Regions from separate parts of the Streptomyces sp. NPDC045022 genome, predicted to be linked through region 1. Evidence: riboswitches for the same ligand, from Rfam matches in the RefSeq annotation. Region 1 holds a riboswitch; the other holds the start of a gene.
What was found. A riboswitch is a leader RNA that binds a small molecule or an ion and turns the genes downstream of it on or off. The one in region 1 is predicted to bind ZMP and ZTP.
Positions count from the first base shown of each region.

Region 2: linked by a shared signal. The riboswitch ahead of AC07C1_RS29310 (glycine hydroxymethyltransferase) and the one ahead of AC07C1_RS12990 (bifunctional 5,10-methylenetetrahydrofolate dehydrogenase/5,10-methenyltetrahydrofolate cyclohydrolase) in region 1 are both predicted to bind ZMP and ZTP.

Region 1 covers NZ_JBWKIR010000006.1:2,162-16,181, forward strand. The annotation lists gene AC07C1_RS12985 (CU044_5270 family protein) at 1-480, shown strand, start outside; gene AC07C1_RS12990 (bifunctional 5,10-methylenetetrahydrofolate dehydrogenase/5,10-methenyltetrahydrofolate cyclohydrolase) at 484-1,332, opposite strand; ZMP/ZTP riboswitch at 1,360-1,440, opposite strand; gene AC07C1_RS12995 (nuclear transport factor 2 family protein) at 1,620-1,985, opposite strand; gene AC07C1_RS13000 (hypothetical protein) at 2,278-2,673, shown strand; gene AC07C1_RS13005 (S-(hydroxymethyl)mycothiol dehydrogenase) at 3,519-4,607, shown strand; gene AC07C1_RS13010 (MBL fold metallo-hydrolase) at 4,607-5,236, shown strand; gene AC07C1_RS13015 (SDR family oxidoreductase) at 5,318-6,232, shown strand; gene AC07C1_RS13020 (SDR family NAD(P)-dependent oxidoreductase) at 6,291-7,082, shown strand; gene AC07C1_RS13025 (pyridoxal phosphate-dependent decarboxylase family protein) at 7,124-8,512, opposite strand; gene AC07C1_RS13030 (L,D-transpeptidase family protein) at 8,741-9,436, shown strand; gene AC07C1_RS13035 (hypothetical protein) at 9,706-9,897, shown strand; gene AC07C1_RS13040 (S1 family peptidase) at 10,025-11,407, opposite strand; gene AC07C1_RS13045 (SAM-dependent methyltransferase) at 11,605-12,435, opposite strand; gene AC07C1_RS13050 (MalY/PatB family protein) at 12,668-13,846, shown strand; gene AC07C1_RS13055 (PPOX class F420-dependent oxidoreductase) at 13,913-14,020, shown strand, end outside.
Region 2 covers NZ_JBWKIR010000020.1:50,723-64,742, reverse strand. The annotation lists gene AC07C1_RS29310 (glycine hydroxymethyltransferase) at 1-1,426, opposite strand, end outside; ZMP/ZTP riboswitch at 1,459-1,549, opposite strand; gene rocD (ornithine--oxo-acid transaminase) at 1,641-2,846, shown strand; gene AC07C1_RS29300 (glutathionylspermidine synthase family protein) at 2,862-4,046, opposite strand; gene AC07C1_RS29295 (hypothetical protein) at 4,061-4,420, opposite strand; gene AC07C1_RS29290 (hypothetical protein) at 4,553-5,413, shown strand; gene pdxR (MocR-like pyridoxine biosynthesis transcription factor PdxR) at 5,529-6,959, opposite strand; gene AC07C1_RS29280 (carboxymuconolactone decarboxylase family protein) at 7,007-7,507, shown strand; gene AC07C1_RS29275 (carboxymuconolactone decarboxylase family protein) at 7,504-7,947, shown strand; gene AC07C1_RS29270 (isocitrate lyase/PEP mutase family protein) at 7,944-8,669, shown strand; gene AC07C1_RS29265 (ABC transporter substrate-binding protein) at 8,676-9,629, opposite strand; gene AC07C1_RS29260 (ABC transporter permease) at 9,631-11,568, opposite strand; gene AC07C1_RS29255 (quaternary amine ABC transporter ATP-binding protein) at 11,568-12,785, opposite strand; gene AC07C1_RS29250 (GMC family oxidoreductase) at 12,782-14,020, opposite strand, start outside.

The DNA of each region.
Region 1 (14,020 bases):
GTCACCGACGAGGGCGGCGACCCGCGTGTGGTCGCGGACGGCCATGTCCTCAGCCGGACCACGTACCCGCCGAGCTGGAGTGATGCCCCGCCCGAGGCGCCCCCGCCGCACACCCCGGCCGCCCTGCGCGCCTACCTCGCCGAAACCGTCCGCGCCGACTCGCCGAACACCCTCGAACTCCTCGACGGCATCGCGGAGTTGCTGGGCCACTGGACGCTCGGTGCCCGGGAGTCCGCGGCTCTGGTGCGGGTCCTCGCGGAAGCCGACGGCCTGCGGCCCGTGGGACAGGTGACGGACCGGCTGGGCCGCCCGGGACAGGCATACGCGTACGAGGGCGACGGCGGGGGCGGCCGGCGGATGCTGATCCTCGACCCGCGCACCGGCGCCGTCCTCGGCCTGGAGACCACCTTCACCCGGGACGACCCCGAGTACGGGGTGAAGGCCGGTGACGTGATGGACTACAGCGCCTGGATGCGCTGACCCCTACGCCCCGAGCTGCCGGGCGGCGGCCTCGACGGTCTGCTCCAGCAGCGTGGCGATGGTCATCGGACCGACGCCGCCCGGCACCGGCGTGATCAGCGAGGCCCGCTCCACGGCCGAGTCGAAGTCGATGTCGCCGACGTTCCCCGCGTTGTAGCCGGCGTCGATCACGACCGCGCCGGGTTTGATGTCCTGCCCGCGGATCAGCCGCGGCCGGCCGACGGCGGCGACGACGATGTCGGCCTCGCGGACCGCCGCCGACAGGTCCCGGGTGCGCGAGTGACAGTACGTCACGGTCGCGTCCCGGGCCAGCAGCAGCATGCCCACCGGCTTCCCGAGGATCGCACTGCGGCCCACCACCACCGCCCGCTTCCCGGCCGGGTCGACGCCGTACTCGTCGAGCAGCCGCAGGATGCCGCCGGGCGTGCACGAGACGAACCCCGGCAGGCCGAAGCTCATCGTGGCGAACGAGGCGAAGGTGACGCCGTCGACGTCCTTCTCCGGCGCGATGGCCTCGAACGCGGCCCGCTCGTCGATGTGGTCGCCGACCGGGTGCTGGAGCAGAATTCCGTGCACCCGGGGATCGGCCGACAACCGGCGCAGGGTGCCGACGAGTTCGGCGGTCGTCGTGGCCGCGGGCAGCGCCACATGGCGCGACTCGATGCCGGCCTTGCGGCAACGGTTCTGCTTCATGCGGACGTACGTCACGGACGCCGGGTCCTCGCCGACCAGCACGGTCGCGAGACAGGGCGCGCTGCCCGTCCGGCCGGTGAGGTCGGCGGCCTTCTTCGCGGTGTCCTCGACGATACGGCGGGCGAGGGCGGTGCCGTCCATGAGACGGGCCTGGGTCATGCTGCACACTCCTGAGCTGGCTCGACTTCTCCTCGCCCAGGCGCGCGGCATCCACCACGGGCCGCTCCCCGGTGGTTCTCCACCTCAGCGCCAGTCACGGCCCGGGTACAGGGTAACCGAGTGTGCGTACGAGGGGTCCGTCCCGTCCGGCGCGGGCGGCGCTCCCCGCCGAAGGCGCCCCAGCGGGCCAGGACCAGGTCCGCCCGGGCCGAGAAGGTCCAGGTCAGCCGTGGCGCTGACCTGGACCCTCGCGACCTTCCCCGGCCGCCGGCCATGCCCGGAAGTGCCTACTCGTCCCAAGCCTGGATGATCAGCTGATCGGCGATCTTCCCGTCACGCAAGGTGACCATCGACTCGGCGAGAACCCGGGTGCCGTCCCCGTACTCGCAGGACTCGCTGAAGGCGGCGCGGTCGCCCTGTACGACACACTGCTCCAGTTTGTGTGTCATGTCGCGGCTGTAGATGTCGTCCAGCAACTCGGCTATCTGGCCCCGGCCGTTCAGCACGGTGGGGTGGCTGGGCTGGTTGTTGTGGTCGACGATGCGGATCTTCGCGTCGTCGGCGTAGAGCGACAGAAGGGTGTTTCCGGTGTTCCCTTCTATGCCCCGGCGCAGTGTCTCGGCGTCGAAGGCGGAGCCTGTCGTGGTGCCCATGGTGACCTCCTTCGGGCGCCCGCGGCCCGACGTGGAACGGACCGCTCGGGCCCCACCTTCGAGACTCCTCCGGCCCGGCGGCCGCGGCAAGCGCGGGCGGCGCGCTCCGCCTCACGGGTGAGCGCGGCCCGTCCCCCGTGTCCGGCCGGGGCCCGCCGCCGTTTGCTGAGGGCATGATCTCAACACGACGCATCGCCGCACCGTCGGTCTGGCCGTCGGGGTCGCGGGCCTCGCCGCACCGTCGGCGAACGCGGCCGACGCCGGCGCACCGCTCGTCGGGAAGCTCGGCGCGATGACCACGCTGGACTCGCTCGCCACCAGTGGCATCCCGGCACCGGAGAAGGACCGGCTCCCGCGGGTCTCCGAGCAGTTGCAGGCGGCGAAACACCTCAACGAGCTGAACCAGCTGAACCAGCTGAACCAGCTGAACCAGCTGGAGCAGCTCATCGCCCCCGCCGCGCCCGTGCTCGGTCTGCTGCCCGCCGTCCACTGGCGTCCGCACCTGGGCACGAGGGCCGTCCCGGCCGGGACGGCCCTCACCGTTGTCGCGGCCCCGCGGCCCCGCGGCCGTGGCGTCCCGTCCGCCGTCACGTCACGCCGGTCCGCTCCCGCGGCGCCTGCCCGTTCCGGACCAGGGCGAAGGCCGACGCCTGGGCGCCTGGCAGGCAGTCGGGCAGCATCCGGGTGAGCGGGTCGCCAGGGCCCGGCTCCAGCCAGGCGCGGGCGCCGTCCCCGTGCAGCCGGCCGGCCGCCTTCCGCGAACCGGACAGGCGCCCGGTGACACCCAGAACGCCGGCTCGGCCGTCTCGGAGCCCACCGGGCGGCCGGTGAGGCCGGAGAGAGGGGGAGACGCGGCGCCCGCGGGTGGAGGGTGGTCGGCGTACAGCCGTAGGCGTGGAGGGCCGGGCCGGGTCGCGGGGGTCCGCTGCCGGGCCGGGGGAGGCCGCCCCAGCAGCCGCGCCGGGATGCCGACCGCGTGGCCGGCGCCCGCCATGGAGAAGACGCCCGTGGCGTGATCGACCGCCATCGGCCCGGCCGCCTGGCCGAACACCATGTCCGGCCGGACGCCCCGGCCGCGCGGCAGCAGGTACCGCGCCACCTGGAGCGTGAAGAGCGCCGGACCGGCACCACGACACCCGGTCCGGCAGCGCCGTGGTGGCTGTGCCGTCCGCCGCGAACAGCACCCCTGTCCACGGCAGTTGCGGATACGGATCGAGGCACGCGCGGACCTCGTCCAGGAAACCGGTGAACACCGCGAGAAGCGCCCGGAGTTCACCTGCCGATCCGGGCCTTCCAGGCAGACATGCCCGGGCGGGTGCGGACAGACCAGGCACAAGGGCGCGGTCAGCGCGGTCTTCGGGCCCGCCGGCACCGAACCCGACGTCGTCTCCGAGAACCCCGGGTGACCGGCGGTGGACCGCCCGCCGCCGCCGGTGGCCGGAAAGATCCACGATCACCCTCGTGGTCCGCCCCGCTACCGATCGGTCGCGCGTAGGGTCGGCAGGGAAGGCAATCGTAGGAAGGGGCCAGGCCATGGCGCAGGAAGTACGCGGCGTGATCGCACCGGGCAAGGACGAGCCGGTACGGATCGAGACGATCGTGGTGCCGGACCCCGGTCCCGGTGAAGCCGTCGTACGGGTCCAGGCCTGCGGTGTCTGCCATACCGACCTGCACTACAAGCAGGGCGGCATCTCCGACGACTTCCCCTTCCTCCTCGGCCACGAGGCCGCCGGTGTCGTGGAGTCGGTAGGCGAGGGCGTCACCGACGTGGCACCCGGTGACTTCGTCGTCCTGAACTGGCGTGCCGTGTGCGGCAACTGCCGGGCCTGTCTGCGTGGCCGGCCCTGGTACTGCTTCGACACGCACAACGCCGAGCAGAAGATGACCCTCGCCGCCACCGGGCAGGAACTCTCCCCGGCGCTCGGTATCGGCGCGTTCGCCGAGAAGACGCTGGTCGCCGCGGGGCAGTGCACCAAGGTCGACCCGGCGGTCTCCCCGGCGGTCGCCGGGCTGCTGGGCTGTGGGGTGATGGCCGGCATCGGGGCCGCGATCAACACCGGAGGCGTCGGCCGGGGCGACTCGGTCGCCGTCATCGGCTGCGGCGGCGTGGGCGGCGCGGCCATCGCCGGGTCGAACCTGGCCGGCGCGGCGAAGATCATCGCCGTGGACATCGACGACCGCAAGCTGGACAAGGCCCGGACCCTGGGCGCCACCCACACCGTCAACTCCCGGAAGAACGACCCGGTCGAGGCGATCCGCGAGCTGACCGGCGGCTTCGGCGCCGACGTGGTCATCGAGGCCGTCGGCCGCCCCGAGACCTACAAACAGGCCTTCTACGCCCGCGACCTCGCCGGCACCGTCGTCCTCGTCGGCGTCCCCACTCCCGAGATGAAGCTCGAACTGCCGCTGCTGGACGTCTTCGGCCGCGGCGGCGCGCTGAAGTCGTCCTGGTACGGCGACTGCCTGCCCTCCCGTGACTTCCCCATGCTCATCGACCTGCATCTGCAAGGCCGGCTGCCGCTCGACGCGTTCGTCACCGAGACCATCCAACTGGACGAGGTGGAGAAGGCCTTCGAGCGGATGCACCACGGCGACGTGCTGCGCTCGGTGGTGGTGCTGTGATGACCACGCGCATCGAACGACTGGTCACCTCGGGACAGTTCACCCTCGACGGCGGCACCTGGGACGTCGAGAACAACGTGTGGATCGTCGGTGACGAACGCGAAGTGATCGTCATCGACGCCGCCCACGACGCCGAGGCCATCGCCGAGGCCGTGGCCGGCCGCCGGCTGAGCGCCATCGTGTGCACCCACGCCCACAACGACCACATCGACGCCGCCCCCGCCCTCGCCGACCTCACCGGCGCCGTCATCTGGCTGCACCCCGACGACCTGCCGCTGTGGAAGCTGACCCACCCGGACCGCGACCCCGACCGGCACCTCGTCGACGGCCAGGTCATCGAGACCGCCGGCGCCGACCTGACCGTCCTGCACACCCCCGGACACGCCCCCGGCGCCGTCTGCCTGTACGACCCCGGCCTCGGCACCGTCTTCACCGGCGACACCCTCTTCCGGGGCGGCCCGGGAGCGACCGGACGCTCCTACTCCAACTTCCCGACGATCATCGACTCCGTCCGCGACCGCCTCCTCACCCTGCCGCCGGAGACCAAGGTCCTCACCGGCCATGGCGACCCCACCACCATCGGCGCCGAGGCACCCCACCTGGAGGAGTGGATCGAGCGGGGGCACTGACGACCCAAAGGCGACAAGAGATGTCCGGCTTTCCCGGGACAGTGGAGGACGACAGCAGTCGTACCGCACAGGAGGCCGGACATGTCAGGACCGCTGGAGGGCAAGGTCGCACTGGTGGCCGGGGCGACCCGGGGCGCCGGACGCGGGATCGCCGTTGAACTCGGCGCGGCCGGCGCCACCGTCTACGTCACCGGCCGCAGCACCCGTGCCCACCGCTCGGAGTACGACCGCCCCGAGACGATCGAGGACACCGCCGACCTCGTCACGGCGGCCGGCGGTCACGGCATCGCCGTAGTGGCCGACCACCTGGACAAGACCGCCGTACGGGCCCTGGTGGACCGCATCGCGGACGAGCAGGGCCGCCTCGACCTCCTCGTCAACGACATCTGGGGCGGCGAGAAGCTCTTCGCGTGGGACACCCCGGTGTGGGAGCACGACCTCGACAACGGGCTCAGACTGCTCCTGCTCGCCGTCGAGACGCACGCCGTCACCAGCCACTACGCGCTGCCGCTCCTGCTCCGGCACCCCGGCGGCCTGGTCGTGGAGGTCACCGACGGCACCGCCGACTACAACCGCGACACCTACCGGGTGAACTTCTTCTACGACCTCGCCAAGGCCTCCGTCCTGCGCATGGCCTTCGCCCTCGGTCACGAACTGGGCTCACGGGGTGCCACGGCGGTGGCGCTGACCCCGGGCTGGCTGCGCTCGGAGATCATGCTCGACGAGTTCGGCGTCCGCGAGGACAACTGGCGCGACGCTCTCGACTCCGTCCCGCACTTCGCCATCTCCGAGACCCCCCGTTTCGCCGGCCGTGCCGTCGCCGCCCTGGCCGCCGACCCCGAGGTGGACCGTTTCAACGGGCAGTCCCTCTCCAGCGGCGGACTGGCCCGGGTGTACGGCTTCACCGACCTCGACGGCAGCCGCCCCGACGCCTGGCGGTACCTGGTCGAGGTGCAGGACGCGGGCAAGCCGGCGGACGTCACCGGGTATCGCTGAGCCGCGGGGTTCCCCCGGTTCCGGTGAAAGGGCGAACCCGGAGCCGTACGGTCGGCCCATGACCGATCACACCCGCTTCGCAGGACACGGAGTTCTCGTCACGGGCGCGGCCCGCGGTATCGGTGCCGCCGTCGCCCGCCGGCTCGCCGAGGAGGGGGGCCGGGTCCTGGTCACCGACCGGGATCTGCCCGAGGCCGAACGGACCGCGGCCGCGCTGCGCCAACGGGGCCTCGCCGTCGAGGCGTTCGCCTGTGACGTGGCCCACCGCGCCTCCGTCGACGCGGCCGTCGCCCGTACCGTGGCGGCCTGCGGTTCGCTCGACGTGCTGGTCAACTGTGCCGCCCACTGCACGCCGGACACCCCGCTGTTCGAGGACGACCCCGACGAGGCGTGGGCGCTCGATCTCGACATCACCCTCACCGGCGCCCACCGCTGCTGCCGCGCCGCGTTGCCGCACCTCGCCGCCTCCGGACGCGGGGCGATCGTGAGCATCGGGTCCGTCAACGGCATGCAGGACTTCGGCAACCACGCCTACAGCGCCGCCAAGGCCGGCCTCGGCTCCCTCACCCGGACCCTCGCCGGACACGCGGCGGCCCGGGGTGTCCGGGTGAACCTCGTGGTGCCGGGCACGGTCCGGACCTCGGCGTGGGAAGGGCGCGACGACGACCTCGGCGCCGTGCGGGCCCTGTACCCGCTCGGCCGGGTCGGGGAGCCCGAGGACATCGCCGCCGCGGTCGCCTTCCTCGCCTCCCGCGACGCCGCCTGGATCACCGGCACCTCCCTTGTGGTCGACGGCGGCCTGACCGCGGTGAACACCGGCTTCCACGCGGCCGTGGGGCACTCGTCCTGAGGGCCGGCCGCGCCCCGGGCAGCACGCCCGGCGCCCTGGCGTCACCCCGAGGCCGCCGCCAGCGCGTCCAGCACGCGCCCGGTATCGGCCTCGGTGGTGCGCCAGTTGCTGAACGCGGCCCGCAGCCCGGGTACCCCGTCGTACACCGTCGTCGTCACATACGCCTGCCCGGACTCGGCGACCGCCCGCGACAGCGCGTCCACCCGTTCCGGTGTGGGGTCCTCGGCGAGGGTGAAGCAGACGACGTTGAGCCGGACCGGCGCGAGCAGGCGCAGACCGGGCAGGGCGTCGATTCCCTCGCCGAGCCGCCGGGCCAGCGTCACGTTCCGCTCGACGATCTCCCGGTGCCCGGCCCGCCCGTAGGCCACCAGCGAGAACCACGTGGGCAGGGCGCGCAGCCGCCTGGAGTTCTCGGGAGTCAGGTGCAGGAAGTCCGGGTCGCCGCCCGGCAGGCCCAGGTAGGGCGACGCGTTGTGGAACACCGCCACCTGCAGATCACGGCGCCGGGTGAACTGCACGGCCGCGTCGTAGGGGACGTTGAGCCACTTGTGCAGGTCCACGCAGACCGAGTCGGCCGCGTCGAGACCGTCGACCAGGGACGCGTACGCGGGGGAGAGCGCGGCGAAGCCGCCGAACGCCGCGTCCACGTGCAGCCAGAAGTCGTAGTGTTCCTTCAGCGCGGCGATCGACCGCAGATCGTCGAAGTCGACGGTGTCCACGGTGCCCGCGTTCGCGACGACGATCGCCGGCCGGCCGTCCCGCTCGGTCAGCGCCGCCTCCAGCGCGGCCACGTCGACGGCCTCCCGGTCGCCGGGCAGCAACGGCACCCGCCGCAGCCGGTCCCGGCCGATGCCCAGCACCGACATCGCCTTGGTGATGCTGGAGTGCGGGCTGCCGGAGAGCACGTCGACCGGGCCCAGCGCGGCCGTACCCTCCCGGGAGACGTCCACGTGCAGCCGCTCACCGAGCCACTCCCGGCCGATCGCCAGCCCGACCGTGTTCGACACGGTCGCGCCGGTCACGAACGCCCCGCTGTGCGCTTCGCTCAGCCCGAACAGCTCGCGCAGCCAGGACACCGTCTCCCGCTCCAGTTCCCGCGCCCACGAACCGCCGGCCCCGGACAGGTTCTGGTCGTACGCGGACGTCAGCCAGTCCCCGGCGGCCGAGGCGGGCGTCGCGCCGCCGGTGACGAAGCCCAGGTAACGGGGCCCGGCCGAGCCGGAGAAGCCGGCCGCCCACCGCTCGGCGAACCGCGCCAGGGCGGCGTCCCCACCCGCGCCCTCGGCCGGCAGGGGAGCGGGCTCGGGCGCCCGGCCGGACGCGGCGACCGGCCGCTCGGCCAGCCCCGCCACCTCACGGGCGGCGAAGTCGCGCACGGACTGCAGGAGTTCGGGGAGCCGGGAGAGGTCATCGGCGAGTGCGGGGTGCATGCGCCGCAGCGTAGACCGGGGGATGAACCGCCCACCCGGTCCAATCTGGGATGACTGGACCGGGGGCAGTGGGGAGGCCCGTGACGAAGTTCACCGTTTCGTCACAGCCTGACCGGAACCACAACCATGGCCTTCCCGGGCAGGTCTAGTAGTCGGATGTCGCGGGAATCGCGCAGGGGGAACCCCGGGGAGGCCCTGGGGAAAAGGGGAGAAAGGGAAGTGTCCGTTATGGGGGATATACGTAGTCGAGGTGTGGTGGCGCTCGGCGTCACCGGGCTGGTGGCGCCGCTCGCGCTCGCCTTCACCGCGGCACCGGCCCAGGCCGCGAGCTGCACCACGCAGGCGGGGCCGTACCAGAAGCAGGTGGAGAAGTTCCTGGGCCGCCCGGTCGACGGCAAGCAGTCCGCCGCCGACTGCAAGGCCGTCCAGGCCTTCCAGGACAAGCACGGCATCACGCCCGACATCGGCTACGCGGGGCCCGTCACCTGGGGCGTGATGGACCTCATGAACAAGCAGAAGGCCGTCGGGAACAAGCCGAACAAGGACGGCAAGTGCCCGGTGAACAAGGGCCGGATCGCCTGTGTGAACCTCACGCTCCAGCTCAGCTGGATCCAGGACGGCAACAAGCTCGTCCACGGCCCCGTGCCGGTGCGCACCGGTCGCGACGGCTACGAGACCCGCACCGGTCTGAAGAAGATCTACTGGCGTGACATCGACCACGTCTCGAACATCTACGACGTGCCGATGCCTTACAGCCAGTTCTTCGACGGCGGCCAGGCCTTCCACTCGGTGGGCCTGAGCATGTGGAACCCGCCGGGCTCGCACGGCTGCGTCAACATGACCCCGACGGAAGCCAAGAAGTACTGGTCGCTGCTGAAGAACGGCGACGACGTCTTCGTCTACGGCCGCAAGCCGGGCACCTGAGCCCTCACGCCCCGGATGCTTCAGGAGAGCCGTGCGGGCGGGCGCGGGAACGCCGGCCCGCACGGCCCCCTCGGCCCCGGCCGCGAGCGGGGCGGCGCTGTGTCCTTGGTCACCACCGGCACCATCGGCACCTTCGGATGAGGCGTCGCCGAGCCCCGATCGAGGTGTGAACTCACCCTGTGGCTTGACAGATTGACGTGATGAGCAACACGGTCCGAAATGTCCGCATCCGGTGTACTTACTCACAGCGCCTTCACCTCGACCGGCATATGCTTCACAGCATGTCCACCACTGTTGCAACCGCCTCCGAGCGATCGGCCGCGGAGGTCAACGAGGAGATCCGGGCCCTGTGGCTCCGGTCGGGCGGGACACTGACCACCGAGCAGCGCGCGGAGTACCAGCGCCTCGTTCTGGAGTGGGCCGCCGCGGCCCCGCAGTCGCAGTCGCACCGGGCGGCCTGACCCACCCGGCGCGCACCGCGCCGTTCCGTCCCGGGCACCCGTCAGCGCACGGGTGCCCTTCTCGTCACACCTCCGGGCCCGCACCGGGCCGTGGAAGCCCCCTGGGCCCCGACCCGGCCGCCCCCCGTCAGCCCCACGTCGCCGAGTAGTACCGCTGATACGCCTTGCGGTCCTGCTCGGCCCGGATGAACCGGGTCGCGACCAGCGCGATCAGACTGCCCGCGATGACCAGCAGGCCCGGCCCGATGTTCCGGGTGTCGGTCAGCCGAGCCAGCAGGGTCCTGCCCTCCGCTGTGCCCGTGACCGGCGCCGAGGAGCCGGGCGAGGCCGCGCTGGGAGCCATCGCCCCCTGCGAGGCGGATCCCGGCGGGGCGGGGGAGGGCGGTGCGCTCTGGGCCCCGCCCGCGTTCTGCGCCGACGCGATCAGCCGGACCCCGAGGGCCGTCATCGCCTTGCTCACCGGCTGGAAGAACGTCGTCCCGCCGGTCGTGCAGTCACCGTTGCCGCCCGAGGTCACACCGAGTGCGATGCCCTCGGAGAACAGCGGGCCGCCGCTGTCGCCCGGTTCGGCGCACACATTGGTCTCGATGAGCCCGGTGACCGTCCCCTCCGGGTAGTTGACGGTGGCGTTCAGCGCGGTGACCTGGCCGTCGTGCAGTCCGCTGGTGCTGCCGCTGCGGAAGACCCGCTGCCCCACCGCCGGATCCGCGGCCCCGGTGATGCGCACACCCTTGCCACCGCCGATCGCGACGACGTCGGCGCCCGCACCGGCCTTGCCGGAGGCGTACTGCACGAGGGAGAAGTCGTTGCCGGGGAAGGCGCTGTTGACGGTCGTGCCGAGCTGCTGGTCGCCCTGGTTGTCGGCGAACCAGGTGGATCCGGCGGGACCGCAGTGACCGGCCGTCAGGATGAAGTCGCGCTGCCCGTTGGTGACGTTGAAGCCCGCCGAGCAGCGGCCGCCCGTCGACAGGATCGGCTGAGCACCGTTCAGCCGCGTGGTGAAGGTGCCCTTCATGCGTTCCATGTGCACGAAACCACCGATTCGCGTGGCCACCTGCGTCATCCGGGACCAGTCGTCGGCGGAGACCGTACTGTCCGCCCGCACCATGACCCGGTTGGTGCGGTAGTCCACCGCCCACGCCGTGCCGGCCACGCGTGGCGCCGAACGCAGCGTGGCCGTGGCCGACTTGAGTTCGTTCATGCTGTGGGAGACGACCTTCGCCTCGGCCCCCGCCCGCCGTACCGCCCGGGCCGCCGCGTCGTCGGTCACCGCCACGACCGGCCGCCCGGCCGCGTCGATCCAGCTGCCCGCCGTCCGCGCGGTGCCGAGCCGCGCCACCAGCGCGGCGCCGGTGTCCCCGGCGCCACCGGAGCTGAGCGGTCTGGCGGAGGCCGGAGGCGTCTCGCTCGCCATGGCCGCCTGGGCGACCATCGCGCCTCCCAGGAGGAGTCCGCCGACCGCCGCCAGCCGTGTCACTCGCCGGACGACCCGTCGTCGTGCGTGCCGCATGCATGGCTCCCGAAGCCGAACCCGGAGGCACGATGCCCGTCTCGGCATCGCGGAGCCCTCGGATCGTCGAGGGCCCGTTCCTCCATACGGAGCCGGCGGCGGCGGCGTTCACCCACGGCGGTGATCCTCCCGGACCTTCACCGAGGCGGGCGTTCCCCGCCGCCGGACTCGGTTCGCACGGTGCTCGATCGCGGTGCTCAGTTCTTGCGGGCCACGCCGCCGAACATGGCGACCTCCTCCGGCTCGCCCCCGTGGGCGTGGTCCGGACGCCAGCGGGAGCAGGACACCACGCCCGGCTCCAGCAGGTCCAGACCGTCGAAGAACCGGGCCACGTCCTCGGGGGTGCGCTGGGTCAGCCTCGGGGTGCCGTGCTCGTTCCAGAACTTCACCGCCTCGTCCACGTCCGGCATCGACGGGCTGGTGACGGTGTGCGACAGCACCAGGTGACTGCCCGACGGCAGCCGGTCCACCAACTGCCGTACGAGACCGTACGGGTCCTCCTCGTCACCGACGAAGATGACGACGCCGAGCAGCATCAGGGCCACCGGCTCGGTGAAGTCCAGTGTCCGTGCGGCGTGTTCCAGGATCGCGTCGACGTTGCGCAGGTCCTCGTCCAGATAGTCCGTACGGCCTTCGGGCGTGCTGGTCAGCAGGGCCCGCGCGTGGGCCAGGACCAGCGGGTCGTTGTCGACGTACACGATCCGGGACTCCGGGGCGATGCCCTGGGCGACCTCGTGCGTGTTGTCGGCGGTGGGCAGGCCGGTGCCGATGTCCAGGAACTGCCGGATGCCCACCTCACCGACCAGGTGCCGCACGGCACGGCCGAGGAACAGCCGGTCGGCACGCGCGTACTCCCCGATGCCCGGGTGCAGTTGGCGTATCTGGTCGCCGGCCGCGCGGTCGACCTCGTAGTTGTCCTTGCCGCCGAGCCAGTAGTTCCAGATCCGGGCGGTGTGCGGCTGGCCGGTGTTGATGCGGGCGCGCAGCGACACGGCCACGTCGTTGGCGGCTGCCGGGTTGTCGGTCACGAGGGTCAGCTCCTGGATGCCAGAGGGCGATGACAGCGTTCACGACGCAATCTAGACGGCCGAGTTGATCTCCGTCGCCCGTCCGGGGTTTTCCAGCGACGGGCCGCTGCCCGCCCGGTTCGCCGTCTCCCCCCGGACCGACCCGGCCCGACGCGGGACCCCCGGGAACGACCGCCCTTCCGGGCCCGTGTCCGCGTTCCCGCAGACGCCACAGCCCCCTATCTTGAGCCCCATGACCAGCACTGCGCACGACACCCCCGGCGAACCGGACCCGCTGCGCGCCCTCGACCTGGCGCGGCTGCGACGTCGTACGAGCATGAAATGGCGCACCTACCCCGAGGACGTGCTGCCGCTGTGGGTGGCCGAGATGGACGTCCCGCTCGCCGAACCCGTCATCCGCGCCGTCACCGAGGCGCTCGCCCTCGGCGACACCGGGTACCCCGCCGGCACCGCCTACGCCGAGGCGCTCGCCGCGTTCGCAGCCGAACGCTGGGACTGGCGCGGTATCGCCGTCGAGCGCACCGCGATCGTTCCGGACGTGATGCTCGGGGTGGTCGAGATGCTCAAACTGGTCACCGGGCCCGGCGATCCCGTCATCGTCAACTCACCGGTGTATCCGCCGTTCTTCCAGTTCGTCACCCATATGGACCGCCGGGTGGTCGAGGACCCGCTCGGCGCCGATCTGCGGATCGACTCGGCCTCGCTGGAGGAGACCTTCCGGGAGGCGACGGCGGGCGGCGGCCGCGCCGCCTACCTGCTGTGCAGCCCGCACAACCCCACCGGCACCGTGCACACCGCCACCGAACTGGCGGCCGTCGCCGGCCTCGCCGAACGGTACGGCGTCCGGGTCGTCGCGGACGAGATCCACGCCCCGCTCGTCGCCCCCGGCGTCACCTTCGTGCCCTACCTGAGCGTGCCCGGTGCCGAACGCGGCCTGTCCCTGATGTCGGCGAGCAAGGGCTGGAACCTGGCCGGCCTGAAGGCCGCCCTCGCCCTGGCCGGGCCCGCGGCCGCCGCCGACCTCGACCTCCTCCCCGAGGAGGTCGGCCACGGCCCCAGCCACCTCGGCGTCATCGCCCACACCGCCGCCCTGCGGGACACCACCGGCTGGCTCGACGCCCTGCTGGCCGGCATCGAGGCCAACCGGCGCCTGCTCACCGGCCTGCTCGCCGACGGCCTGCCGGCCATCCGCCTCCACGCCGCCGAGGCCACCTACCTCGCCTGGCTGGACTGCCGCGCACTCGGCCTCGGTGACGACCCCGCCCAGGTGTTCCTCGACTGCGGCCGGGTCGCCCTCAGCTCCGGCCTGCCCTTCGGCACCGGCGGCGCGGGGCACGTACGCCTGAACCTGGCCACCTCGCCCGAGATCCTCACCGAGGGCGTACGGCGCATGGCGGCGGCGCTGTCGTGACCGGATGGCCCGCTTCCGGACATCCGGCCCTCCGCGGCAGGCGGGTGGCCTCCTAGACTGCCGGACATGGACGACACGCGGCTGGAGCGGCTCGGCTCCGGGAAGTACCTGCTGGTGACCAGCTACCGCAAGAACGGCACCGCGGTCGCCACCCCCGTGTGGGTGGTCCGGGAC
Region 2 (14,020 bases), on a different contig from region 1:
GCGGGAAGCCGGCCACGAGGTCGGTGGCCCGGCGGGAGATCTCGTCCGCGATCTTGGGGTCGAGGATGTGCTGGGCCTTGGAGGGGGCGCCCTTGCCGGTGGTACCCGGCTCGGTGGCGGTGAGGACGCGGTCGATGAGACCGGCGACCTCGTCCATCTCGGCGGTGCCGAGGCCACGGGTGGTCAGGGCGGGCGTGCCGACGCGGATGCCGGAGGTGTACCAGGCGCCGTTGGGGTCGGCGGGGATGGCGTTGCGGTTGGTGACGATGCCGGACTCGAGGAGAGCCGCTTCGGCCTGACGGCCGGTGAGGCCGTAGGAGGTGGCGACATCGATCAGGTTGAGGTGATTGTCCGTGCCGCCGGTCACCAGGGTGGCGCCGCGCCGCATCAGGCCCTCGGCGAGGGCACGGGAGTTGTCGACGATGCGCTGGGCGTAGTCCTGGAAGTCGGGCCGGCGGGCCTCGGCGAGGGCGACGGCCTTGGCGGCCATGACGTGCGGCAGCGGGCCGCCGAGGACCATCGGGCAGCCGCGGTCGACCTGGTCCTTGAGGGAGTCGTCGCACAGGACCATGCCGCCGCGCGGGCCGCGCAGCGACTTGTGGGTGGTGGTGGTGACGATCTGGGCGTGCGGGACCGGGTCGAAGTCGCCGGTGAGGACCTTGCCGGCGACGAGACCGGCGAAGTGGGCCATGTCGACCATGAGGGTCGCCCCGACCTCGTCGGCGATCTCGCGCATGATCCGGAAGTTCACCAGACGGGGGTAGGCCGAGTAGCCGGCGACGATGATCAGCGGCTTGAACTCGCGGGCCTGGGCGCGCAGGGCCTCGTAGTCGATGAGGCCGGTGGCCGGGTCGGTGCCGTAGGAGCGCTGGTCGAACATCTTGCCGGAGATGTTCGGGCGGAAGCCGTGGGTGAGGTGGCCACCGGCGTCCAGGGACATGCCGAGCATGCGCTGGTTGCCGAAGGCCTGGCGCAGTTCGGACCAGTCGGCCTCGGTCAGGTCGTTGACCTGGCGGACGCCGGTCTTCTCCAGGAAGGGGGCCTCGACCCGGGCGGCGAGGACGGACCAGAAGGCGACGAGGTTGGCGTCGATGCCGGAGTGCGGCTGGACGTAGGCGTGCCGGGCGCCGAAGAGTTCGCGGGCGTGTTCGGCGGCCAGGGACTCCACGGTGTCGACGTTGCGGCAGCCGGCGTAGAAGCGGCGGCCGATGGTGCCCTCGGCGTACTTGTCGCTGAACCAGTTGCCCATCGCCAGCAGGGTGGCCGGGGAGGCGTAGTTCTCGGAGGCGATCAGCTTGAGCATCTCGCGCTGGTCGGTGACCTCCTGACCGATCGCGTCGGCGACGCGCGGCTCGACGGCGCGGATGACGTCGAGTGCGGCGCGGAAGGCGGTGGACTCGGTGGAGAGGTGCTGCTGCTCTGGCATGGGGACCTCCGGACGGTGTACGGGCAGCGTTCACGTTCGGCCCAGGCGCACGGCACTGTTTTCCCGCTCGGGCCGCTCCCCGATGGTCCGTCCCATCCCAGCGCGCCAGTCACGGCCCGCTCGTCAGCCTACCGGGCGCGCCGGTCGGCGCAGGTCCCGCGTCCACCATGCGAGCGCGAGTAAGAAGGAGGTGACTTCGTATCCGGGAGAGGCCGTGACCGCTGCTGAGGATCTGATCGCCGCCGCCGACGCGCACGGTGCGCCCACCTACGATCCGCTGCCGGTCGTCGTGGCCACGGCCGAGGGGGCGTGGATGACGGATGTGGAGGGGCGCCGGTATCTGGATCTGCTGGCCGGGTATTCGGCGCTGAACTTCGGGCACGGCAACCGGCGGCTGGTCGCGGCGGCGAAGGCGCAGCTGGAGCGGGTGACGCTGACGTCCCGGGCCGTCCATCACGACCGGTTCGCGGCGTTCTGCACGGAGCTGGCCGAGCTGTGCGGGATGGAGATGGTGCTGCCGGCGAACACCGGGGCGGAGGCGGTGGAGAGCGCGGTGAAGACGGCCCGGAAGTGGGGGTACCGGGTGAAGGGGGTGCCCGCGGAGATGGCGAAGATCGTGGTCGCGGGCGGCAACTTCCACGGGCGTACGACGACCGTGATCAGCTTCTCGACCGATGCGGAGGCCCGTGCGGACTTCGGGCCGTACACGCCGGGGTTCCAGATCGTGCCGTACGGGGACCTGACGGCGATGCGGTCGGCGCTGACGGAGAACACCGTGGCGGTGCTGCTGGAGCCGGTCCAGGGCGAGTCCGGGGTGATCGTGCCGCCGGCCGGTTATCTGGCGGGCGTGCGGGAGCTGACCCGCGAGCGGAACGTGCTGTTCGTCGCCGACGAGATCCAGTCGGGCCTCGGCCGGACCGGGCGGACCTTCGCGTGCGAGCACGAGGGGGTGGTGCCGGACGTGTATGTGCTGGGCAAGGCGCTGGGCGGCGGGATCGTGCCCGTGTCGGCGGTGGTGTCGAGCGCGGAGGTGCTCGGGGTGTTCCGGCCGGGTGAGCACGGGTCGACGTTCGGCGGTAACCCGCTGGCCTGCGCGGTGGCGCTGGAGGTGATCGCGATGCTGCGGACGGGCGAGTACCAGGCGCGGGCGGCCGAGCTGGGCGATCGGATGCACCGGCAGCTGGGGACGCTGCTCGGCACGGGCGCGGTGACGGCGGTGCGGGGGCGCGGGCTGTGGGCCGGGGTGGACGTCGCCGCGGCGGTCGGTACCGGGCGCCAGGTGTCGCAGCGGCTGATGGACCGGGGGGTGCTGGTGAAGGACACCCATGGGTCCACCGTCCGCCTCTCGCCGCCGCTGACGATCGGTGAGCAGGACCTGGACTGGGGGCTGGAGCAGCTGCGGGCGGTGCTGAACGCCTGAAGAGGGTGAGGGTGCTCAGAGGATCACGTGGGGCAGGAAGCGGGCGTACTCGTCGGTGATCAGCCCCGCGGACTCGCGGATGCCGAGGCCGGCCGACTCCTCACGGACGACCCAGGCGCCGAGGACGACGTGGTTGCCGTCGAAGGCGGGCAGCGGGGCGAGCTGCTGGTAGCAGCAGGGCTCGTCGCGGATCGCCGCGGGCTCGCCGGGGGGGTGCACGGTGACGCCCTCGCCCTCGCGGCCGAGCAGGGGCTTGGCCACGTAGCCGGGTGACTTCGCCAGCTCGCGGGGGCCGTCGAGGTAGGCGGGCAGGAGGTTGGGGTGGCCGGGGTACAGCTCCCAGAGGATCGCCAGCAGGGCCTTGTTGCTGAGCAGCATCTTCCAGGCGGGTTCGATCCACAGGGTGCTGCCGGTGCCGCCGCCGTTGTCGAGGGTGTCCAGGACGTGGCCGGCGAAGGCGTCGGTGGTGAGCCACTCCCAGGGGTAGAGCTTGAAGATGCCGCGGATGAAGCGGAGCCGGTTGTCGACGAAGCGGCCGGAGAGGGTGTCCCAGCCGATCTCCTCCATGGAGAGCCAGTCGGTGTCGAGGCCGGCCTGCTCGGCGGTCTCCTTGAGGTAGGCGACCGTCATCAGGTCCTCGCCGAGTTCGTCGGCCGAGGAGTGCGCGAAGTGCAGCGGGCTGCCGGGAGGCAGCAGGGCGGCCTGCGCGCGCCAGGCGTCGACCAGGCGTTCGTGCAGCGAGTTCCACTGGTCGGCGCCGGGGAAGCGGTCCGCCATCCAGAACCACTGGGGCGAGGCGGCCTCGACCAGGGAGGTCGGGGTGTCGGCGTTGTACTCCAGCAGCTTGGCGGGGCCGGTGCCGTCGTAGCGGAGGTCGAAACGGCCGTAGACGGAGGGGAGTTCGGCACGGCGGTGCCAGGCCTCGGTGACCGCGGCGGCCAGGCGCGGGTCGATGATGCCGAGATCGGCGAGGCGGTCCTCGGCCACGATGTGCTCGGCCGCGGCGAGGCACATGCGGTGCAGTTCCTCGACGGTCTCCTCCAGCGCCTCGACCTCGTCGAGGGTGAAGACGTAGTAGGCGCTCTCGTCCCAGTAGGGGCGCAGGGAGCCGTCGGGGTGCCGGATGAGCGGGTAGATGAGTCCCTGCTCCTCGACGGTCTGCTGCCAGTAGGGGCGGGGGGTGATCGTACGGCGTTCCATGTGAGAGTGTCCGGTCAGCCGCCGGAGCCGCCCTTTCCGCCGCCGAAGCCGCCGCGGTGGACGCCGCTGCCGCCCGAGGAGCCACCGGAGCCCTTGCCGGGCTTGGTGAGGGAACCGCCGCCCACCCAGGAGCCCTTCTTCTTGCCGCCGTAGTACCAGCTGCCGTGCGACGAGGTCTTGGTGGACTTGCAGTTCTTGTCGGAGACGACCTTGTAGCCCTTGCCGTAGGTGTAACTGTCGCGGTCCACGCAGCGCTTGTCCGGGTCGGAGGAGCAGGCGGTCAGGGCTGCGGCCAGCAGGCCCATGCCGCCGAGGACGACCGTGCCGGAGCGGAGCCGCTTGCGCGTCTGTGGCTGTGGCTGTGGGCTGGTCATGTCTTCGTGTCTCCCCCGGGTATGGACCGACCGATTCTGTTCACTGTTGGATCAGCCTAGAGACCGGTGCGAACGGCCGTACAGGGGCCCTGCGCTTTCCCGTTCGCCTAGAGTCACTGTGTGTTGTTCGGAATGGTGTGCGCCCTCGGCGCGGCGGTCTGCTTCGGTACCGCGACGGTGTTGCAGGCGGTGGCCACGCGAGCGGCCAGCACAGACGGGGGTGGCGGCGGGGACGCGGCGCTGTTGCTGCGGGCGTTGCGGCAGTGGCGGTACATCGCCGGGCTGGCGTTGGACGGGCTGGGTTTCCTGCTGCAGATCGCGGCGCTGCGATCGGTGCCGATCTACGCGGTGGGCGCGGCGCTGGCGGCGAGCCTCGCGGTGACGGCCGTGCTGGCGGCGCGACTGCTACGCGTACGGCTGAGCGGGCTGGAGTGGGCCGCCGTGGGCGTGGTGTGCGCGGGTCTGGCGATGCTCGGGCTGGCCTCGGGCGCCGAGGGCGACCGTGGCGGGCCGGACTGGCTGAAGTACGCGATGGTGGTGGTCGCGGTGGGCGTGCTGCTGCTCGGCGCGGTGGGCGGGCGCCTGTCCGGCCGCACCCGTGCCCTGCTCCTGGGGCTCGGCGCGGGGCTCGGGTTCGGGGTGGTGGAGGTGGCGGTACGGCTGATCGACTCGCTGCGGCCGGCCGGCCTGCTGGCCAATCCGGCGACGTACGCGCTGCTCATCGGTGGCGGTGCCGCGTTCCTGCTGCTCACCTCGGCCCTGCAGCGCGGCTCCGTGACGACGGCGACGGCCGGGATGGTGATCGGCGAGACGATCGGCCCGGCGACGGTCGGCGTGGTCTGGCTCGGCGACCGCACCCGGGGGGGCCTGGCCTGGCTGGCGGTGCTGGGCTTCGTGGTGGCAGTGGCCGGGGCGCTGCTGCTGGCGAGGTTCGGCGAGGCACCGGCGGACCAGGAGGAAACGCGCCCGCTGACAGAGACACGAGCACCCTGACGACGCCGCGGGCACCCTGGCGACATGGATGCGCCGCGGGCCGGGCGCGGGTGCGCCGGGGGCGGTGTGTCGAGTCGGGTGTGCCGTGTGGCGGTGTGCCGGCCCCGGCGCCCCCCTACGGCAGCACCCGGCACAACGCTTCCAGTGCCCCCGTCCAGGCACTGTCCGGTGGGGTTCCGTAACCCACGACCAGCGCGTCCAGTGGCTCGGTGTCGGCCTGTGGGTGTCGGTGAAAGGACAGGCCGTGCAGCGCCAGGCCCTGCCAGACGGCGGCCTGGACCACCGACTGTTCCGTGCCCGGCGGCAGGCGCAGCACCGCGTGCAGGCCGGCCGCGATCCCCGTCACCTGTACCTCGGGGGCGTGGTCGGCCACGGCCGCGGCGAGGGCGTCGCGGCGGCGCCGGTAGCGCAGCCGGGCCGAGCGGACGTGCCGGTCGTACGCGCCGGAGGTGAGGAACTCGGCGAGGGTGAGCTGTTCCATCACACCCACGGTGTCGATGCGGCCCTTCGCCGCGACCGCCTCCTCCACCAGGGACGGCGGCAGCACCATCCAGCCCAGCCGCAGTCCCGGTGCGAGGGACTTGCTGGCGGTGCCGAAGTAGACGACACGGTCGGGGTCGAGGCCCTGGAGCGCGCCGACGGGCTGGCGGTCGTAGCGGAACTCGCCGTCGTAGTCGTCCTCCAGGACCAGCCCGCCGGTGCGCCGGGCCCAGTCCACGACGGCGGCCCGCCGGTCCGGGTGCAGGGGCACGCCCATGGGGAACTGGTGGGCCGGGGTCAGCAGCACCGCCCCCGCGCCGCCCAACTCGCCCGTGTCGGTGCCGAGTGCGTCGTACGGGAGCGCGGGCGTCGTGAGGCCGGCGTCCCGCAGCAGCCGCCAGTACACGTCGAGGCCGTACGACTCGACGGCCACCGTCCGCACCCCGCGCGCCCGCAGCACCCTGCCGAGGATGCCCAGGCCGTGCGAGAAGCCCGCGGTGATCACCATGGTCTCCGGGTCGGCGCGGACGCCCCGGGCGCGGGCGAGGTAGCCGGCGAGGGCGGTGCGCAGTTCGAGGGAGCCGCGCGCGTCGCCGTAGCCGAGGGCGTCGAAGGGCGCGGTGGCCAGGGCGCGGCGGGCGGCCTTGAGCCACTCGGTGCGCGGGAAGGCGGCGAGGTCGGGAATGCCGGGGACGAGGCTGTGGGCGGGACGGCCGGGTTCCCGGCGGCGGGGTACCGCCGGACGCGGAGCGGACGGCGGGACCGCCGCCCGCCCGCGCTGCCCGGAAGACACGGAGGGTGCCCCCGCCGCCACCCGGGTGCCCGAGCCCTGCCGGGCGGTGAGCCAGCCCTCCGCGACCAGGTCGGCGTACGCCTCGGCGACGGTGTTGCGGGCGATGCCGAGGTCGGCGGCGAGGGAACGGGAGGAGGGCAGCCGGGTGCCGGGGGCCAGGCGCCCGGTGCGGACGGCGTCCCGCAGGGCGTCGGTCAGCCCCCGGCGCAGCCCGCCCGAGCCGGTCGGTTCGAGGTGCAGGTCGACGCCCAAAGTGGCCCAGGATCTCGCCATGGAAATGGACCATACTCCTGGGCTGCCTCGCTCCTAGGGTCGAGGGCATGAGCACTGCACAGGAAACCGTCGAGTACGCACCCGAGCAGGCCCCGAGGCTGAGCTGGGCACAGCTCGCACCCGAGGTCTACAAGGCGATGATCCGCCTGGACACCGCCGCCAAACAGGGACTGGACCCGAAGCTGTACGAGCTGGTGAAGATCCGCGCCTCGCAGGTCAACCACTGTGCGTTCTGCCTCGACATGCACACCAAGGACGCGCTCGCGGCCGGTGAGAGCGTCGAGCGGATCGTGCAGCTCAGCGCGTGGGAGGAGTCGCGGCACTTCTACACCGCGAAGGAACTGGCCGCGATCGAGCTGACCGAGGCGATCACCGTCCTGACGGACGGCTTCGTGCCGGACGCGGTGTACGACCGGGCCGCGGAGCACTTCGAGGAGGCCGAGCTGGCCCAGCTGATCGCCGCGATCACGGTGATCAACGCCTGGAACCGGTTCGGTGTGACCACCCGCATGACCCCGGGCCACTACCAGCCGGGGCGGCACAAGTGAGCCGTACGCGGTTGCTGGACCGGGAGGTCGGCCAGGCGATGTCCGCGCTCAGCGCGGCGGCGAAGCGGGGGCTCGGCGATCCGGTCCTCGCCGAGCTGGTGATGATCCGCGCCTCGCAGCTCAACCATTGCGCCTTCTGCCTCGACATGCACCTCGAAGTGGCCCGGAAGAACGGGGAGTCGGAGGACCGCGTCCAGCTGCTGAACGCCTGGGAGGAGGCCGAGGACCTCTACAGCGAGCGGGAGCGGGCCGCGCTGGCACTGACCGAGGCGATCACGGTCGTCACGGACGGCTTCGTGCCGGACGCGGTGTACGAGCGGGCCGCCGAGCAGTTCAAGGAGGCCGAACTCGCCCACCTCATCGGCCTCATCACCGCCGTCAACGGCTGGAACCGCCTGATGGTCAGCCGTCGCATCCCACCGGGGGGTTACCAGCCGTGAGCAAGGTGGACGAGTTCCGCGCACTGCATCTCAAGCGCGCCCAGGGCGATCCGCTGATCCTGCCCGGCCCCTGGGACGCGGCCAGTGCCCGGGTGTTCGTGGCCGCCGGATTCCCGGCGCTGGCCACGCCGAGCGCCGGGGTGGCCGCCTCGCTCGGGTACGAGGACGGGGCCACTCCGGCCGACGAGATGTTCGCGGCGGTCGCCCGGATCACCCGGTCGGTGGACGTGCCGGTGTCGGCGGACGTCGAGGACGGCTACGGGCTCGCCCCGAAGGAGCTGGTCGAGCGGCTGCTGGAGGCGGGCGCCGTCGGCTGCAACCTCGAGGACTCGGGACCCGGGGGTGTCCTCAAGGATCCGCACGCGCACGCCGAGTACCTCGCCGAGGTCCGCTCGGCCGCCGCCGACGGGCTCTTCGTCAACGCCCGCGTCGACACCTTCGTCCATGGCGACCGGGATCCCGAACGGGTCATCGAGCGGGCCGCGTTGTACGTGGCGGCGGGCGCGGACTGCGTCTATCCGATCCTCGCCCCGCCGGAGGTGCTGCCCCTGCTGCGGGCCGGGATCCAGGGGCCGCTGAACGCCCTGGCCCGGCTGGACGGGGGCGGCCCCTCGCCCGCCGCGCTCGGCGAACTCGGGGCCACCCGGGTCACGTTCGGGCCCGGACTGCAGCGGAAAGCGGCCGGGGCGCTGCGGGAGATCGCCGGCGACCTCATCGGGTAGGGCAGGTCAGGACAGCCACTTCTTCCACACGGCGGGGTGGCTGTCCACCCACTTCCGGGCCGCCTCCTGCGGGCTCAGCTTCTGCTCGGCGATCATCAGCGAGACCTCGTTCTGGTCCTCCGTCGTCCACCTGAACTTCTTCAGGAAGGCCGCCGCCTCGCCGCCGGACTTCGCGAAGCCGGCGTTGAGGTACTTCTGCAGCGGGGTGTGCGGGTAGGCGCAGGTGACCTTGGCGGTGTCGGCGTCACAGCCCTCCTTGTACGGCGGCAGCTTCACCTCCGTCATGGGAACCTTCTTGAACAGCCACTGGGGTGCGTACCAGTACGTCAGGAAGGGCTTCTTCTCCTTGGCGAACTGCTTGATCTGGGTGATCTGCGCCGCCTCGGAACCGGCGAAGACGACCTGGTAGTCGAGCTTCAGGTTCTGCACCAGCGCCTTGTCGTTGGTGACGTACGACGGGGAGCCGTCCATCAGCTGGCCCTTGCCGCCGCTCTCCGCGGTGCGGAACAGCGAGGCGTACTTGTTCAGGTTCTTCCAGTCCGTGATGTCCGGGTGCTGCTTGACGAGATAGGTGGGGACGTACCAGCCGATGTGGCCGGTCACCCCGAGGTCGCCGGCGGACCGGATCGTCTTCTTGTCGGTGACGTACCGCTTCTCCTGGTCCGGGTGGCCCCAGTCCTCCAGAAGGGCGTCGACCCGGCCCTGGCTGAGCGCGTCCCAGGCCGGCACCTCGTCCACCTGGACGGTGTCGACGCGGTAGCCCAGCTTGTGTTCGAGGAGGTACTGGGCGACTGCCACGTTGGCCTGGGCGCCCACCCAGGACTGCACGGACAGGGTGACCGTCTTCGCGCCCCGGGCGTTCGCGAACGGGCTGGCCTGCTTGGTCATGTCGGCGGCGCCGCAACCGGTGGTCAGGCCCAGGACCGCGACGGCCACCGGGATGGTCGTACGGATGCGCATGTCAGGCTCCCTTCTTCGCGCGGCGTTCGGTCGGCTGGGTCACCCGGTCGAGCATCAGGCCCAGGCAGACGATGGCGGCGCCGGCCACCAGGCCCGTCGCCAGGTCGCCCTGGGCGAGGCCGAAGGTGACGTTGTAGCCGAGGGCCCCGCCGCCGACCAGGCCGCCGATGATGACGACGGCCAGGACCAGGACCACGCCCTGGTTGACGGCGAGCAGCAACGAGCGCCGGGCGAGCGGGAGCTGGACCTGCCACAGCTGCTGGCGGCCGGTCGCGCCCAGCGAGCGCGCGGACTCCAGCGCGGCCTGGTCGACCTGGCGCAGGCCCTGCGCGGTGATCCGGACGACGGCCGGGAGGGCGTAGACGACGGCCGCGGCGACGGCGGGGGCACGGCCGACGCCGAACAGGGCGACGACCGGGATCAGGTACACGAACTGCGGCATGGTCTGGCAGACGTCCAGGACCGGGCGCAGGGCGCGCTCGACGCGGTCGCTGCGGGCCGCGGCGATGCCGGTCGCGAAGCCCAGGACGAGGGTGACGGCGACGGCGGCCAGCACCTGGGAGAGGGTGTCGAGGGACGGCTCCCACACCCCGAGCACACCGATCGCGGCCATGGCGAGGACGGCGGTCAGCGCGGTGCGCCAGGTGCCGATCAGCCACGCCAGGGCGGCGACGATCAGCAGCACCGACCACCAGGGCAGCCACTGCAGGCCGTCGCGGACGGGGTCCAGGACCCAGGTGGTGAAGTGGCCCGCCCAGTCCGCGGTGCCGCCGACGACCGGGACGCCGGAGTAGAGGTGGCCGGTCATCCAGTCGACGGCGCGGTTGACCGGTTCGGCGATGTTCAGGGTCCAGCCGGCCGGCCAGTCGAGGTGGCCGATGAGGCGGGTGGCCAGGGCGACGGTGACGGTGACGGCGAGGGCGTACGGCCAGCCGATCGTCCGGGTGCGGGGGCTGCCGTCCCCGGCGGCTCCGGTCAGCCGGTCCAGGACCACCGCGAGCAGCACGATCGGGATGCCGGCCGCGAGGGCCGCGCCGACGTCGACCGAGGCGAGGGCCTGGTAGACGCGGTCACCGAGGCCGCCGGCGCCGATGACCGAGGCGATGACGGCCATGGACAGCGCCATCATGATCGTCTGATTGAGGCCGAGGAGGAGTTCCTTGCGGGCCAGCGGTATACGGGCGGTCAGCAGCCGCTGGCGGCGGGTGGCGCCGAGTGACTCCACGGCCTCCAGGACCTCGGGGTCGGCGCCGCGCAGGCCGAGCGCGGTGAGGCGGGCCATCGGCGGGGCCGCGTACACGACGGTGGCGAGGGCGGCCGCGGGGACACCGATGCCGAAGACCAGGACGACGGGGAGGAGGTAGGCGAAGGCCGGGAGCACCTGCATGGTGTCCAGGACGGGGCGCAGGGCCCGGTCGAGGCGGTCGGACAGGCCGGCGGCGAGACCGAGGAGCGCGCCCACGGCCACGGAGGCGAGGACCGCGACGACCATGAGCGCCAGGGTCTGCATGGTCGGGACCCACATGCCGAGGGCTCCGCAGCTGAGGAGGGCGACCGTGGTGCCGAGGGCCAGGCGGGCGCCGCCGAGGCGCCAGGCCGCGAGTGCGCCGAACGCCGTGACGCCTGCCCAGCCCGCGGCGAGGAGGGTGAGGTAGACGGCGCGGACGCAGAGGACGACCGCGTTGCTGACATAGCCGAAGAAGTACAGGAACAGGGGGTGGCTGTCCCGGTTGTCCATGACCCAGTCGCTGGCGGTGGCGAGCGGATGGGAGAGGTCGACGGTGAGGGCGTGGGGCCAGGTGGCGCCGGGCCAGTGGGTGGCGGCCCAGGGGGCGAGGACCGCGGCGAGGAGGGCGAGCAGGAGGAGTTTGCCCGCGGCTCGGCTCCTGAGGACGCGGGGGGTGCGGGTGCCGGAGGTGGGGACGGTGAGGGTTGCCATCAGACGACCTCCGCGTCGGCGTCGGCGTCGGCGGTCGGTCGGGTCGCCTGCCCGCGCCGGTGGGATGCCGCTTGCTGGGGGACGGGCGCCGGCCCGGCGGCACGACTGCCCCCGGCTACGGTGCCGGTGCCCGTGGCCGTGCCGGCGCCGGCGCCCGCTTCGGTCGTTCCCGCGACCACTCCCAGGAGCGCGTCGGAGTCCACCACCCCGAGGCAGCGGCCCTCGTCCATCACCCGCGCCGCAGTTCCCGCGCGGGCCACTGCCTCTATAGCCTCGGCGACCGTGGCCTCCGGGCGGACCGCCGGGCCGGTCTCCGTGTCCTGCGCGCACGCGGGGCGCATGGCGGTGCGGACCGTCATCACCTGTTCGCGGGGTACGTCCCGGACGAACTCGCGGACGTAGTCGTCGGCCGGGGAGCCGACAATCTCCTCGGGGGTGCCGAGCTGGACGACCTGGCCGTCGCGCATCAGGGCGATGCGGTCGCCGAGTCTGAGGGCCTCGGTGAGGTCGTGGGTGATGAAGACCATGGTGCGGCCCTCCTCGCGGTGCAGGCGGGCCACCTCTTCCTGCATGTCGCGCCGGATGAGCGGGTCGAGGGCGCTGAACGGTTCGTCGAAGAGCAGCACCTCGGGGTCGACGGCGAGGGCGCGGGCGAGGCCGACGCGCTGGCGCTGACCGCCGGAGAGCTGGCCGGGGCGGCGCTTCTCCATGCCTTCGAGGCCGACCTTGGCGACGATCCCGGCGGCCCGTTCGCGCCGTTCGGACCTGCCGACGCCCTGGATCTCCAGGCCGTAGGCGACGTTGTCGAGGACCGTGCGGTGCGGGAGCAGGCCGAAGTGCTGGAAGACCATGGCGGCGCGGTGCCGGCGCAGTTCGCGCAGGCGGGCCCGGTCCATCGCGCGGACGTCCTCGCCGTCGATGGCGATCGTGCCGGCCGTCGGCTCGATCAGCCGGGTCAGACAGCGGACGAGGGTGGACTTGCCGGAGCCCGACAGGCCCATGACGACGAAGACCTCGCCCTTGCGGACGTCGAAGGAGACGTTCCGGACGGCGGCGGTGCAGCCGGTGCGGGAGCGGAGTTCGGCGGGGGCCAGGCCGCTGAGTTCCGGGTCGGCCGGGATGCGGTCGGCCTTCGGGCCGAACACCTTCCACAGGCCGTCCACGGAGAAGACGGGGGTGTCGGTGGGGGGCTTGCGAGTGGGGACGGTGAGTGTCATCGGGTCTCGCCTCCGATCAGGTCGACGGCCTTCTCCCCGACCATGAGCACCCCGATCATCGGGTTCACGGCGGTCATGGTGGGGAAGACGGACGCGTCGGCGATGCGAATGCCGGCCAGGCCACGGATGCGCAGTTCCGGGTCGACCACGGCCAGTTCGTCGTCGGCGGCGCCCATCTTGCAGGTGCCGGCCGGGTGGTAGACGGTGTGCGCGGCCTTGCGGGCGTACTCGCTCAGTTCGGCGTCGCCGACGATCTCGGGACCGGGGCACACCTCGCGCTTGAGCCAGCCGGCCAGCGGCTCGGCCTTCGCGATCTCGCGGGCGATGCGGATGCCGTCGACGAGGGTACGGGCGTCGTAGTCGTCCTCGTCGGTGAAGTACCTGAAGTCCAGGGCGGGCTTCACGGACGGGTCGGCGCTGGTCAGGTAGAGGCGGCCGCGGCTCTTGGGCTTGGGGATGTTGGGGGTCATCGAGACGCCGTACGGCGGGCGTTCGTAGCCCAGGCGCTCCGGGTTGTCCGTGAACGGGATCTGGTAGAAGTGGAACATCAGGTCCGGGCCCGCGTGTTCGGGGTCGCGGCGCACGAACAGGCCCGCGTCGGAGTCCATCGCGGAGTTCTCCGGGATGGGGCCGTGGGTCTCCCAGACGATCACCGACTCGGGGTGGTCGAGGAGGTTCTCGCCGACGCCCGGCAGGTCGTGGACGACCGGGATGCCGAGTGCCTCGAGGTCCTGGCGGGGGCCGATGCCGGAGTGCAGCAGCAGCCGCGGGGAGTCGACGGCGCCCGCGCACAGGACGACCTCGCGCCGGGCCCGTATCAGCAGTTCCTCGCCGTCCTTGGTGCGGACGTGGACGCCTTCGGCGCGGGTGCCGTTCAGCTCCAGCCGGTGGGCCCACGTCTCCAGGAACACATGGAGGTTGGGGCGCTCGTCCATCACCGGGTGCAGATAGGCCACGGAGGCGGAGGAGCGCTTGTTGTCCTCCGGGTGGTAGGCGAGGTCGAAGAAGCCGACGCCCTCGGTGAACGGCTTGCGGTTGAAGCCTTCGACCCGGGGTACTCCGAGTGCCGAGCGGGCGGCGTCGACGAAGTCGCGGGCGATGGCGTTCCGGTCCTTCTCGTCGACGGAGACGATGTTGTTCTTCAGGCGGGCGAAGTAGGCCTCCATGGGGACGGCGCCCCAGCCCTTGGCGCCGGCCTCCTCCCACTCGTCCCAGTCGGACGGGAGCGGCTTGAA